3 regions of the Pseudoalteromonas sp. NCCP-2140 genome follow, and region 2 is predicted to be linked to each of the others. Evidence: predicted binding sites of a transcription regulator. Region 2 holds the regulator's gene; each other region holds the start of a gene.

Region 1 (4,977 bases), on a different contig from region 2:
AAAATAGCTGTTGGACCATCTGCCCCACCAATAATAGCGATGGCCGATGCATCCTGTAGCGAAAATTCAAAGCCAGGAATAAAGTTAAGTAGAATTGCACCAAATAAAGTAGCAAAAATACCAAACTGCGCAGCCGCGCCCAACAGCAACATACGCGGATTTGCTATCAGGGCACTAAAGTCTGTGAGTGCACCCACGCCCATAAAGATCAAAAGTGGGAATACCCCAGAGTCAATCCCGATATGGTACACGTAATATAAAAGACCACCCGGCTCAGATAACCCAGCAACTGGGATATTAGTTAAAATAGCCCCAAAGCCGATAGGTAATAACAACAGTGGCTCAAAGTTACGGGCGATTGCTAAATAGAGTAACAAGCAACCAACCGCAATCATGATCAATGCCGGAAAAGTAAAGTTAGCAATACCCGTGGCATGCCAGAGGTTTAAAACACCATCCATCCTCTGTCTCCTATGCCAGTGCGATTAGCGCATCGCCAGTGGCAACAGAGTCGCCTTCTGCTACTAATACTTCAGCTATTGTGCCTGAGTGTGCAGCGCGAACTTCTGTTTCCATTTTCATCGCTTCCATAATGATAACCACATCACCTTCATTTACTGTTTGGCCAGCTTTTACCTTCACTTTGAAAATATTGCCTGCTAACGGCGCGTTTAAGGTTTCGCTAACAGACGCTGAAGCTGACTGAGGAATTAACTCACTGTCTTTTAGGGTTACTTCTTTGAGCTCACCACCTTGGGCTACGACCACATCGTAAACTTTGCCATCAACTTTAACGCTGTATTGCTCTGCTTTTGCAGGGCTTGTAGAGGCTGGCTTAGCTTCTGACTTAGCGACTTCACCCGTTGGAATTGCTTCAAACGCATCAGGGTTGTTACGGTTTTTAATAAACTTAAGGCCGATTTGAGGGAATAATGCGTAAGTAAGCACATCATCAATCACGTCATCAGCAAGCTCTAAACCTTGCTCTTTAGCTTCACTTAATAACTCTGCTTCAAGCTTCTCAAGTTCAGGTTCAAGCTTATCAGCAGGACGGCACGTAATTGCTTCAGCCCCCTCTAGTACACGCTCTTGTAGCTCTTTATTCATTGGCGCCGGTGTTGCACCATACTCGCCTTTGAGTACACCCGCAGTTTCTTTAGTGATGGTTTTATAACGCTCGCCAGTCAACACATTAAGTACCGCTTGAGTACCTACAATTTGCGACGTTGGTGTAACTAGAGGAATGTAACCTAAGTCTTCACGTACACGCGGGATCTCAAGTAATACTTGATCAAGCTTATCAGCAGCACCTTGTTCTTTAAGCTGATTTTCCATGTTAGTTAACATACCGCCAGGTACTTGGGCTAATAAGATACGACCATCAACACCTTTAAGGCTGCCTTCAAATGCAGCGTATTTCTTACGTACATCACGGAAATAAGCGGCAATTTCTTCTAACTCATTTAAATTAAGGCCGGTGTCACGCTCTGTGCCTTCTACGATTGAAACAATAGTTTCTGTGGCACTATGACCATAGGTCATACTCATTGACGAAATCGCCGTATCAAGCATATCGATACCCGCATCGATTGCTTTTTGGTAAGTTGCAGTACTTAAACCTGTCGTCGCGTGGCATTGCATCGCAATAGGAATAGATACAGTTTCTTTTAAGCCTTTGATCAACTGTTCGCAATCATATGGCTTTAATAAACCCGCCATATCTTTGATACAAATTGAATGACAACCAAGATCTTCTAGTTGTTTTGCAAGTTCAAGCCACATATCAAGCGTATGGACTGGGCTTACTGTGTACGAAATAGTACCTTGGGCATGAGCACCTACTTTAACTGCAGCTTTAATGGCTGTTTCAAGGTTACGCACATCGTTCATCGCATCGAAAATACGGAAAACATCAACACCGTTTTTGTGGGCACGCTCAACAAACTTTTCGACTACATCATCAGCATAATGACGGTAACCTAGAAGATTCTGTCCGCGTAGTAGCATTTGTTGCTTAGTGTTTGGCATTGCCGCTTTTAGCTCGCGAATACGTTGCCAAGGATCTTCACCTAAATAACGGATACACGAGTCAAACGTCGCACCACCCCATGATTCAATTGACCAATAACCCGCATTATCGAGTTTTTCTGCCATGGGTAGCATGTCGTCTAAGCGCATACGCGTTGCCAAAAGAGACTGGTGTGCGTCACGCAATACTAATTCGGTTAATTTTAATTTAGCCATGTTTAAGCTGCCCCGTTATTTTTGTTTATTTCGAAATTGAGCAATTGCAGCGCTGATTGCTGCAATATGTGCCTGTGGCACACCCTGTTGAGGTTGAATTTTTGCTGTACGCGTAGGTTCTGCAGTTGCAGGATCATCAAATCGACCCACCAGCTTTGACATTAAAGTGACTGCTGAAATCAAAATAGTCAGAAAAACAAACACGCCTACCATGCCTGTCACCATCAAACTGGCCGCAGTGGTGAGTAATCCACCTATATCCATACGACTCCCCTCGCTTACTTAAAATAAAAAGTTATTTTTGTTAAATAATTATGCACCAATAATAACAAACAAAATTCATTTGTATAGCACCATTGTAAATTGGTAAAACCAATTAAATTTAAAATAACATGACGCACATATAATTAACACCCCACTATTAGCGCATTTAAAGCCCCGTTATAGATGATATAAATAGTCAATATAGCCAGACGTTATATGTTCAGCTATTAATCAACCATAGAAAAATACCTAAAAACCACGCACAACAAGGTGTTAGAGCTATCCACTAAAAATAAAGTTAAATTGGTCTTACCAATAACAGTAGCGATTCTCTTTTTCTTCATTCAGCTCAATATGAAAAAATATCACTATGAATAAGTTACATGCTTACTCGTAAAAGTTACCAAATGATGAACCCTATAAAGAACGACAAAAACACATAACCCATTGAAATATATAAGATAAAACTTCTGGCACAGAACTCGCTTCAGTTACATCGAACTTAAGAAAATTTAAATAGCCAAGGAGACCACTATGTTACGCTGGACAATTACTTTTTTAGTTATCGCGTTAATCGCAGCAGTGTTAGGTTTTGGCGGTATCGCAGGAGCCGCTGCAGGCATCGCTAAGATTATCTTTTTTATATTTTTAGTATTACTAGTTATTTCGCTGGTATCAGGAGCACTTAGAGGCAGTGTCCCTAAGTAGTTAAAAGCAGATAACCACTTACTTTATTTTAAATTTACAAGGAATTTCATTATGAAAAATTCAACTTTAAAAGCCGCTACTATCGCCCTATTTTCAGGTTTATTCATCATGGGTTGTGAAGACAACTCTGCTGAAGACGCAGGTGAGCGTATTGATGAAGCAATTACTGATACACAAAATGCAGTTGAAGATGCATGTGAAGAAGTAAAAGAAGGTGTTAACGCAGAAGAAACAAACTGCTAATAACACCTTACTTAAGAAAAGCGGCCAAGTGCCGCTTTTTTGTGTATGCAAGTTAGCAAGTTAGCAAGTTAGCAAGTTAGCAAGTTAGCAAGTTAGCAAGTTAGCAAGTTAGCAAGTTAGCAAGTTAGCAAGTTAGCAAGTTAGCAAGTTAGCAAGTTAGCAAGTTAGCAACTCTAGGATGCCTGCTGCTTGTGTCAAGGAGCTCGCAACTTTACTCTTTCTCCCTAGAAACCCGTTAACTTGTTGGGTTTCGCTCCGCTCTACCCTACGTCACGTAGGTCGTCATTTATGGCGACACATAACCGCTAACATTGACGGGCTAAAGCCCGACCTACGACTTAAACGTAGATTTAAGAAACATCGCGCGAAATAAATTTCACGCCTACGTGGGGTTAAACCGCTGCTACATCATGCTCGCAACTTTACTCTTTACCCTAGAAGCTCGCTAACTTGTTGGGTTTATCTGAAAGCTGATAGCTATGAGTGCGTTGGGTTTCGCTCCGCTCTAACCTACGTCACGTAGGTCGTCATTTATGGCGACACATGTTTTCATTCATACGTGACGGGCTAAAGCCCGACTTACAGCCGCATTAATTCAGGGAATCGCGCGAAATAAATTTCACGCCTACGCGAGCCTCAAGCTTGCTAATTTACTCTTTCCTCTAGAAACTCGCTAACTTGTTGGGTTAATCTGAAAGCTGATAGCTATGAGTGCGTTGGGTTTCGCTCCGCTCTACCCAACCTACGTTATTACTCACAAGACGTTGTAAGAGGCTCGTTTGTCGTTACACTCGCTATATGCCACTGGCCGTCGATAAAACTCACCTTTGCGACATCGCTTACAGCAAAGTCGCCTGGTACATTTAACCGCGTTAAGTTACTCGCTAATTGCTGCTGGCAATATGGGCCGGTATCGCCATGCATTACTAGTACAGGCTTATTGGTGTGCTTTGCGAAGTCGCTGATGGCATCTCGGTATATTTTAAATGCATCACAATTAGAACGTTGTGATTCACTGCAAGTGGGTTTACTGGTCGGGTGGTAAATATCAGCCTGAAAACCAAATACATAGGCCTTAGCATCTTGCTGAACAAGTGCTTGTTTTAACCAAATTAAGTTGTACTTATCACGCTTGTCGGCGTCATCAAGTGCTGCGTTTTTGTCACTTTTTAAAATTTGTGAGCGACCATTAAAAGTGCCCGGTATATGCAAAGTGCGAAACTCAATACCATCAAACTGCCAGCGGGCATTTTCTAGCATTTCAGCTTGGGTTGCATAACCCTGAAGTTGCTGTGCTTTTTTTGTATAATCATCGTCAAACATCAAGCCTTTAACAAAGCTTAGCCGTTCAAGCTCATCAAAGCGCACCGATAGCTTTTCTCGGTCGCAATCGGTCCATTCATTATCACCGGGGGTATAAATAAAAGGCTGTGTGGTCAACGACGTCAATAACGCTTTATTAGTTTGCAAAAGCTTATTCGTGCAAGCAAGCGCTCCTGATTTCATATCACCAAGGTG
Region 2 (4,977 bases):
TTTTCGAATATTGATACACAAGTGCGTTTTGAGCTTATTGCCGATATACGTCGCATTATTAAAGCTCAGCAGGTTTCTGCGGTATTTGTTACCCACTCGAAGGAAGAAGCTTTCGCATTTGCCGACACGCTTGCGGTTATGCATGGCGGAAAAATCGCCCAACAGGGCTCTCCGGAGCAGTTATTTAGTCAACCTAACTCAAAGGTGGTTGCAGAGTTTCTTGGTACGGGCATATACTTAACGGCAAAAGTATTAACGCCAACTGAATACGAAACGGCGTTTGGTGTGGTTCACTCATTGACGGCAAGCAATACTAATTGTCAGCAAGGTCAAGTGTATATAAGGCCGCATCATATTCAGTTGTGTGAAGCTGCGCACAGTGACGCAAACAGTTTAACTATCTTGCACAGGCGTTTTATCGGTACGCGTTATGTATATCGTATCAATATTGCAGGGCAAGAGTGTGAAGTTGCTGCAGAGCAAGACCGCGTGTTAGCTGTTGAGCAGCCTGTAAAAATAAAAATAATGCCGCACACAGTCAATTTTTTTCATGATTAGTAATAAATAACAATCTTGAATCCTTGGCTTTGTGCAAATAACGAGAAGCTAAGGATTCACTATGGCGCAAGCGCAATCTGGGATTTGTGCTGAAGCAAACTTACATGGTTTGCACCTGTTTTTTAATGTTTACGATGGCCATGATGAGTCATTACGTAAAAAACTAAAACGCGTTAGCGTCATTCAAGATGAGTTTGCTGATCAGTTCTCAGAAGCTATGCTATCGTGTGTGGTTGCCCTTGGTGCTCAGTATTGGCCGCATATTTTGCCCGAGTTTATCCCTAGCCAATTGCAAAGCTTTCCGAATGTGACTCATAGTGAGCATGTGATTAGTGCGCAGCCATTTGACTTGTTTGTGCAAATTCGCTCAGACCGTGAAGATGTAAATCATCTATTTGCTCTGCAAATTCTAAAATTATTAACACCGGATGTTGAGCTGGTGGAGCAGGTCCGTAATTTTCGGTTTTTAGATGGACGTGATTTTAACGGCTTCATTTATGCAGGCGATACACCTCATGGCCGTCAAAAACGTAGTACAGCACTTATCGATAAACCGGGTCACTTTGAAGACCAAGGCAGTTATATTCATGTTCAGCGCTTTGTGCATGATTTGAGTGTCTGGCAGCATTTATCGTTGTCTGAGCAAGAGCAAATCATGGGGCGCACGCGTCTAGATAACACCTTGATTGTGCCTGCTGTAGAAACCAGTCATGCGGTTCGTAGTGAATTAAAAGATGAGCATGGCCAGCCACTATTGCTAAACCAAAGCATGCCATTTGGTGATGTGCATAAGCAGGGTATTTTAATGGTTTCGTGTGCTGCGCAAGGGGATGCGTTTGAGCAGGTATTAAAGAGTCGTTTGGGGCAGGGCGATTGCTATGATCATTGGCTCGATTTTACTCAAGCCGATATGGGATCTGCGTTTTTCGCCCCGTCAGTAAACTTCTTAAAGCAACTTTAAACGGTATCAAATAAAGTGCGCACGCGATCGAGCGTCACATCGATTTCAGAAATCTTCGCAGGGGCGATAAAAATAGTGTCGTCGCCTGCAATGGTACCTAGTACGCCATCTGCCTTACCGAGTGAATCAAGTAAACGAGCAATTAATTGTGCTGCGCCTGGACTGGTGCGAATAATAATCATCATTTCGTTATGCATAATATCAATAACAAGCTGACGCAGTGGGCTTTTCGCTGTTGGCACACCCATTTCAGCCGGTAAACAATAGACCATTTCTTGTTTTGCATTACGAGTACGAACTGCACCGAACTTGCTTAACATGCGAGAGACTTTACTTTGACTAATATTATCAAAGCCTTGCTCTTTTAATGCTTCGACAATCTCACCTTGTGAGCCGAAGTTTTCTTCTTTTAATAGCGCTTTAAACGCTTTGATCAGTGCTTCTTGTTTGTCTTGTGGTTGCATGTTGCCGTTTCTTTATTCATAAAATGTAGGGTAATTCTACACAACTCTGCATATTTATGCAGTATTAGTTTACAAAGTCGTCCAAAATGCTGTGTCTTTACAGCCAAGTTTACAACTATGGTCGAAATTATACGCGAAATAAGCAGGATAAATTTGTTTTTAGTCGCTAATTTCATTATCTTTAGGGCCACAAATATTTCCTACCTCAAATTACGGAGAATTCCAATGAAAGTTGCTGTTTTAGGCGCAGCTGGCGGTATCGGCCAAGCATTGTCTTTATTATTAAAAACAAGTTTACCTGCAGGTTCTGAATTATCGTTATACGATGTTGCCCCTGTTGTTCCTGGTGTAGCGGTTGATCTTTCTCACATCCCAACAGACGTTAAAGTTGAAGGCTTTGGTGCTGACAGCCTAGACGCAGCATTAGCTGGTTGTGATATCGTTCTTATCCCAGCGGGTATGCCACGTAAGCCAGGCATGGACCGTGCGGACCTTTTCAACGTAAACGCAGGTATCATCAAAACATTAGCTGAAGGCATCGTTAAAAACTGTCCTAAAGCGTTAGTAGGTATCATCACTAACCCAGTAAACGGCACTGTGCCAATCGTTGCTGAAGTATTCAAAAAAGCGGGTACTTACGATGCTAATCGTGTATTCGGTATCACAACGCTTGACGTGATCCGTTCAGAAGCATTTGTTGCTGAACTTAAAGGTTTAAGCGCAACTGACGTTAAAGTTCCTGTTATCGGCGGTCACTCAGGTACTACAATTCTTCCTCTTCTATCTCAAGTTGAAGGTGTTACTTTCACTGACGAAGAAGTTGCAGCATTAACTCCACGTATCCAAAACGCAGGTACTGAAGTTGTTAACGCTAAAGCGGGTGGCGGTTCAGCGACTCTTTCAATGGGTGCTGCTGCAGCACGCTTCTGTATGTCTTTAGTTAAAGGCTTACAAGGTGAAGAAGTAGTTGATTACGCATACGTTGCAGTTGAAAACGGTGACGCAGCATACTTCGCACACCCAGTTCGTCTAGGTAAAAACGGCGTTGAAGAAATCCTTTCTTACGGTGAGTTAAGTGCATTCGAAGAGCAAGCTAAAAACGACATGCTAGCTACACTTAACAAAGACATCCAAGAAGGTGTTGATTTCATCAACGGTTAATTCCGACAGATGATAGGCGATTTTTTAAATCGCCGAAAACAAAAAAGCCTGCAAATGCAGGCTTTTTTAATGGCTCGAATAAATAGCGTTTAGTGATCGCGGGCAACGGCGATACGGGCCAAACTCTCTAAGGCTTGTTTGTACGGTGTATCTGGTAAGAACGCGATACAAGCAATTGCTTTGTCAGCTTCTTGCTCAGCTTTTTGCATTGCAAACTCAAGGGCCTTAGTGTCTGCTAATGCCGCTAGAATGCTCTCTAAGTGGTCCATACCATTACCAAGCTCAATTGCTTCGCGTACTAGCTTAACTTGCTCTGGTGTGCCTTTTTGCATTGCGTAGATAAGCGGTAGGGTAGGTTTACCTTCAGCTAAATCATCGCCAATGTTTTTACCAAGTTGCTCGGCATCAGCGTTGTAATCAAGAACATCATCCACTAATTGGAATGCAGTGCCAAGATGCATACCGTATAAGTTTAATGCTTCAAGGGTTTGTTCGTCTTGCTCGGTAATAATTGCAGCAAGGCCGGTTGCAGCTTCGAACAATTTTGCCGTTTTGCTGTAAATAACCTGCATATAGCTTTGTTCTGTCGTGTCAGGGTCATTACAATTCATTAGCTGTAATACTTCACCTTCAGCGATGACATTGGTTGCATCAGCTAAAATTTGCATGATTGGCATTTTACCTAGGCCAACCATAAGCTGAAATGAACGTGTATAGATAAAGTCACCCACCAAAACGCTCGCTGCATTACCAAACTCTGCGTTGGCTGTAGGCGTACCACGGCGCAAATGTGACTCGTCGACAACGTCGTCATGCAATAAAGTTGCGGTATGAATAAATTCGATGATAGTGGCAAGCGTAATATGGTCTTTGCCCTCATAACCAAGTGCTTTTGCCGCTAAAATGGCCAACATAGGACGAACGCGTTTACCGCCACTGTTTACTATGTATAAACCGAGTTGGTTAACCAATGCGACATCTGAGCGCATTTGGGCATGTATAAGTTGATTGACGTCATCCATTTCATTTTCGATTAACGTCTGGATAGCTTTTATATCCATTGATCTCCGAGCCAATATTTATGGGTATACGGGGCTGATTGTACAACAAAAAAAGCGCTTGCTCGATATTTTGTGATGATTCAGTAAAAAAACACTGTAAAGTTTTTTATTTGAGATCAATTTTGCCAAGATAAATTTATAGCCTTGATTAATAAGTGATCAGCTTTTTGAATTTTCAAGGTGCGTATTATTAGCGTAATTTAATTGTCATGAGATCGTAAAAACCGCTTGGCATGTGGTGTTTTTAGGATAGAATAGAGGAAAATATTGAATTGCTCTCAATGCAGCTATTTTTTATTCATTTTATCGAAAAAGAGGCTTGCTAGTTTTTGCACATTAGCGTAAACTTCGCGCCCTATTGAAGAATATTTTAGTTGCGTCGATTTGAGGGCGCACAGACGGAGTTAATTATGTACGCGGTTTTCCAAAGTGGTGGTAAACAGCACCGTGTGACTGAAGGTCAAACAATTCGTCTTGAGAAATTAGACGTTGAAACTGGTGCAGCAGTTGAATTTGATTCAGTACTTTTAGTTGCTGATGGTGAGAAAATCGAGATCGGTGTACCGTTCGTAAACGGTGGTAAAGTAACAGCTGAGGTTGTTTCACACGGTCGCGGTGAGAAAGTTAAGATTGTTAAATTTAGACGTCGTAAGCATTCTCGTAAGCAAATGGGCCATCGTCAATGGTTCACTGAAGTTAAAATCACTGGCATTAGCGCTTAATTAGAGGTACTGAGAAATGGCACATAAAAAAGCAGCTGGTAGTACTCGTA
Region 3 (4,977 bases), on a different contig from region 2:
AGCAGTCATATGGTTTTAGTGATTCACCATTAACAGCAACTACTTCACCTTCAACAACGTTTAATGTTACATATTCTGCTTCATTTGGCGCTTGCTCTGGCGAGTTAGTCCAAGTCCATACTTGATCACTTGGTTGGCACCATGGATCTTCAAGCTCACCACCTTCGTGAGAAATGTGCCAAGCATTAGCATCACGGCTATAAATTTTTGTTGCTGATGCAGAACACGGGATATTACGCTCAGCTAAGTAATCAAGTAATGATTCACGGCTTGATAAGTCCCACTCACGCCACGGTGCAATCACTTTTAGATCAGGTGCAAGGGCTGCGAAACATGACTCAAAACGCACCTGGTCGTTACCTTTACCAGTACAACCATGCGAAAGCGCATCAGCACCTACTTTACGGGCAATTTCAACCTGCGCTTTAGCAATGATTGGACGCGCCATAGACGTACCTAATAAATAAGTGCCTTCGTAAATAGAACCCGTTTTTAAAGTTGGGTAAATATAGTCACTGACCATTTCGTCTTTTAAGTCAACGATATGACATTCCGACGCACCTGAAGCTATGGCTTTTTCTTCAACGCCTTCAAGCTCTTCTGCGCCTTGGCCAACATCAGCAACAAACGCGATTACTTCACAGCCGTAGTTTTCTTTTAACCATGGCACGATTGCCGATGTATCAAGACCACCAGAATAGGCTAATACGACTTTTTTAATTGAACTCATTGGTGTTCCTTAAACAAAATTTGGATTTAATAATGTGACAAGTAGAGCATTTTGCGCATGCATACGATTCTCTGCTTGTTGAATAATTTTTGATGCTGGGCCATCCATTACCTCAGAGGTAATTTCAAACTCACGATGCGCTGGCTGACAATGCAGTACAGTTTGCGCACCGGTTTTCTCTAGTAGGGCTTGGTTAAGCTGATATGGCATATATTTAGCTTTAACCTGCTCAAGCGGTGTTTTATCACCCATTGAAACCCAGGTATCAGCATAGACTGCATTTGCGCCAACTGCCGCCTCAATTCTGTCACTCACCATAACAGACGCACCATTCATTGCTGCAATTTGCTCTGCTTGCTTAAGAATTTGCGAATCTGGCGAACTGCCTTTAGGACAAACTGCAACAAAATCAGTACCTAAAGTGGCTGCTAATAACATTAGAGAGTGTGTTACGTTGTTACCTTCACCTAAGTAAGCAAGCTTTAGTTTGCTAACATCGCCATGGACTTCTTGCAGCGTTAAAAAGTCAGCAAGCGCTTGGCACGGGTGATATAAGTCACATAAGCTATTAACAACAGGCACCGATGAATATTCAGCAAGTGTGGTCAGTGTTTTGTGTGCATTCACGCGAGCAACAATGCCATCTGCCCAAGTTGAGATATTAAGAGCAAAGTCTTTAACTGATTCACGAGCGCCCATAGCACCATTTTGTGAATCTAAATAAACTGCGTGACCACCTAGTTTATTAATACCAATATCAAATGATAAACGAGTACGTAAACTTGGCTTTTCAAACAATGTAACCACTGATTTGCCCGCTAATGCTTGGGTAAAGTCTGCAGGGTTTGCTTTAATTTTTTGCGCTAAGTTTAGTAATTTAAGTGCGCCTTTTTGGTCTAACTCAAGACCATTTAAGAAATTCTTTAACATGAAATACCTATGGTGTAATTTTCGTTCCTACATGTTCGCCTTTTAATAAAGCGACTAAATTCTCTGGCTTAAGCCAGCTTGAGATATACACACCACGTCGTAAATGTTGGGCAGCAAGAAGGCTGGTCTTTACTTTGACCTCCATCCCGCCCTGAATAACTCCTTCAAGGATAAGTGTTTCGATTTGCTGCGTATTAAGTTGATGTAGTGGCTGCTTATTGGCATCAAGCACAGCTTCTACGTCTGTCATAAAAATAAGTTCTGCATTAAGCTCTTTAGCGATAGCCGCTGCAGCTTCATCTGCATTGACGTTGTACCATTGGCCATCTTCTCCAAAGCCAATAGAGCTCACAAGAGGTAAACGACCTTGTTCAAGCATGCTAGGTAGCACGCTGTCACAACTACCTGAGCACTGACCTACTTGCGCCAATACTTTAAGTTTTTCAGATACCAGTACACCCGCTTCATAAAGGCTTAAACCCACAGGTTTGTGGCCAGCGCTAATTGCTTGGCTAATCAATTGTTTATTGGCACAACCGGCAAGAGCACCAACAATATATGGCATTTGCTCATTTGGGCTGATACGTAAACCTTGATGTTTTGCAGTTACAAAGCCGGCGTCTTTAAGCCAAGCATCCACCAAGGCACCACCACCATGAACAATGACAAAGTTATCTTGTTGCTCAGAAGCTAAAACATCAAAAAGCGCTTTTGCGGCATCTGCGCTATTTAACACAGCACCACCGACTTTAATGATCCAAGTTTTCATTACAGCGCTCCTACTAAACCAGTGTGGTGAGGTTCACCCATGGCTAAATTAATGCACTGTAATGCTTGCCCAGCTGCGCCTTTTAGAAGGTTATCAATCGCTGACATAACGATGAGTTGCTCACCTTTTTGTTGCCATGCAATATCAACAAATGGTTGTTTAGCGACACCTTTGATGCTTGGAATTTTATTGCCAAGTAAGCGAATTAACGGCTCGTTTGCTAACACTTGATATGCCGCGCTCACTTGCTCTGCTGTTACACCCGGTTTTAATTGCACATAAATAGTTTCTAAAATTCCGCGAGGAAAATTACCTAAATGTGGGGTGAATAACACAGGGTGACCAAGGTGCTGCTCAATCTCAGGTGTATGTCTGTGATTAAACAAGCCATAAGGAGCAAGTGACACTTCGCAGAAGTGCGTATTAACACTGGCTTTTCTGCCAGCGCCTGTAACACCTGACACCGCATTAACAATAATGGCTTGATCAGCTAATAAACCTGCTTCTTTAAGTGGTTTTAAAGAATTAAGAGCCGCGGTTGGGTAACAACCCGCTACAGCTACAAGGTTCGCTTTACTAATCGCATCGCCATTCCATTCAGCTAAACCATATGCTGCTTGCTCTAAAAGATCAGGGTGTTCATGTGCGAAACCGTAATAAGTCAGGTAATCCTCATTCCCAGCTAAACGGAAACCACCAGATAGGTCGAATACTTTTTTACCCATGGCTAAAAATTGCGGAGCAAGATCAACACTGACCTTGTGATCTGTACACAGGCATACATAGTCAGCATTGCTTTCGATATCTTTGTACGCTCCAGCAGTTAGAGGTTGTAGTGGGTACTCTAACAATCCAAGGTGCTCAGGGTATAAATCGCTTAATAATTTACCTTTATCTAAACTCCCTTCAGACACATAACATGCTTGTAGGGTCAGTTTTGGATGCTTAGCAACTAAACTTGCCAGCTCTGCGCCGCTATAACCACTTGCGCCAATAATCACTACATTCATTGCTTACTTTTACCTATTAAATCTATTTATCGATACGCCTAAAATTACTCGCTCAATTGCGAATAAAAACACTGTCTAAAGTAATGAAATCAGGTTATCGTCGTTTCGTGTTCATCGTACAGCTTTACTAATATTTATGCTTAAAAAGTGAATTGATATTCATCATAAATACTTTTATATTGTTATGCAATTAGATTGAATAATTATTTTTGGATTTTTTTATGTCGCTACCCTCTTTTATATCTATGTATCAGCAGCTGATTGCTGCCCCTTCAATTAGTGCGATTGAAGATTCTTTGTGCATGAGCAATAAAGGGGTTATTACCTTGCTCGCAGACTGGTGCGAAAGCCTTGGTTTTACATGTGAAATCACAGAGCTTGAAAATGGTAAAGGCCGTTACAACTTATTAGCGAAACGTGGTGAAGGAGATGGCGGTTTAATGCTTGCAGGTCATACTGACACAGTGCCATTTGATGATAGCCGCTGGAATTACGATCCGTTTAAACTCAGCGAACATGACAATAAACTTTACGGTTTAGGTAGTATTGATATGAAGGGCTTTTTTGCCTTTGTATTGCAAGCAATTAGTGAGCTCGATGAAACTAAACAAACAGAGCCACTATTAATATTAGCCACAGCCGATGAAGAAACCACAATGGCGGGTGCACAACAAATTTGCCGCCACCCAGACTTAAAACCAGCGCGCTGTATTATTGGTGAGCCAACTGATATGACACCAGTATTTACTCATAAAGGCCATATGAGTACAGCCATTAGAGTAATTGGTCGCTCAGGCCATAGCTCTGATCCTGAACGTGGTTTAAACGCCATCGAAGTCATGCATAAAATGATTACAAAATTGTTAATCATCAAAGAAGAATTAAAGAATAAATATTCAGTTGAGCACTTTGAAATTCCGTACCCTACTTTGAACCTTGGCCATATCCATGGTGGCGATAATGCCAACCGCATTTGTGGTTGCTGTGAAATGCACATTGATATGCGGCCTTTACCTGGTTTAAGTGTGCAAGAACTACAAGCGATTTTGCTAACTGCAGCTGAAGAAATTAATGCCCAATACCCAAATGCAGTGAGCGTTATCGACATGCATGAACCTATCCCAGCATTTAGTGGTAGCACTGATACAGCACTTGTAAAGCTGGCCGAAAAAGTCTCAGGTCAACCAGCTGTCGCTGTAAACTATTGTACAGAAGCCCCTTTTATTCAACAGCTTGGCTGTGAAACCATCGTCATGGGGCCCGGCTCAATTAACCAAGCCCACCAGCCAGATGAGTTTTTGGCGATGGAAAAAATTAAACCTTCGCAAGCGATTATCAGTAACATGATTAAAGCAAGCTGCTTTAGTGAATATACCCAAACCACCTAAAGATGCGAGTTTCAGTTGGAATTAAAAGCGATTTAGACAAGGCATTGATTGCAAGTAATAGTGGTTCTATTGTTAAGATCAATAACGCAGTATAAATCGCTTTTAAACCAACCCTTCGGGCGCTTCACAGGCACTTACTCTCATCGTTGT

What was found. Region 2 encodes ArgR, which controls arginine synthesis, uptake and breakdown. Its sites were predicted from a motif close to ANTGAATANNTATTCANT; they were not measured.
Region 1: the regulator ArgR is predicted to act here: its motif matches at 2,548-2,565, upstream of NFU46_RS06780 (OadG family protein).
Region 3: the regulator ArgR is predicted to act here: its motif matches at 3,586-3,603, upstream of argC (N-acetyl-gamma-glutamyl-phosphate reductase).

Annotation. Positions count from the first base shown of each region.
Region 1 is NZ_BRCZ01000003.1:28,750-33,726, forward strand. It holds gene NFU46_RS06770 (sodium ion-translocating decarboxylase subunit beta) at 1-461, opposite strand, end outside; gene oadA (sodium-extruding oxaloacetate decarboxylase subunit alpha) at 472-2,244, opposite strand; gene NFU46_RS06780 (OadG family protein) at 2,260-2,508, opposite strand; gene NFU46_RS06785 (DUF1328 domain-containing protein) at 3,043-3,216, shown strand; gene NFU46_RS06790 (hypothetical protein) at 3,268-3,459, shown strand; gene NFU46_RS06795 (hypothetical protein) at 4,210-4,977, opposite strand, start outside.
Region 2 is NZ_BRCZ01000010.1:37,892-42,868, forward strand. It holds gene NFU46_RS16605 (ABC transporter ATP-binding protein) at 1-558, shown strand, start outside; gene NFU46_RS16610 (Dyp-type peroxidase) at 620-1,519, shown strand; gene argR (transcriptional regulator ArgR) at 1,516-1,983, opposite strand; gene mdh (malate dehydrogenase) at 2,209-3,144, shown strand; gene ispB (octaprenyl diphosphate synthase) at 3,234-4,205, opposite strand; gene rplU (50S ribosomal protein L21) at 4,616-4,927, shown strand; gene rpmA (50S ribosomal protein L27) at 4,944-4,977, shown strand, end outside.
Region 3 is NZ_BRCZ01000003.1:249,061-254,037, forward strand. It holds gene NFU46_RS07780 (argininosuccinate synthase) at 1-730, opposite strand, end outside; gene NFU46_RS07785 (ornithine carbamoyltransferase) at 740-1,660, opposite strand; gene argB (acetylglutamate kinase) at 1,668-2,429, opposite strand; gene argC (N-acetyl-gamma-glutamyl-phosphate reductase) at 2,429-3,439, opposite strand; gene argE (acetylornithine deacetylase) at 3,661-4,827, shown strand.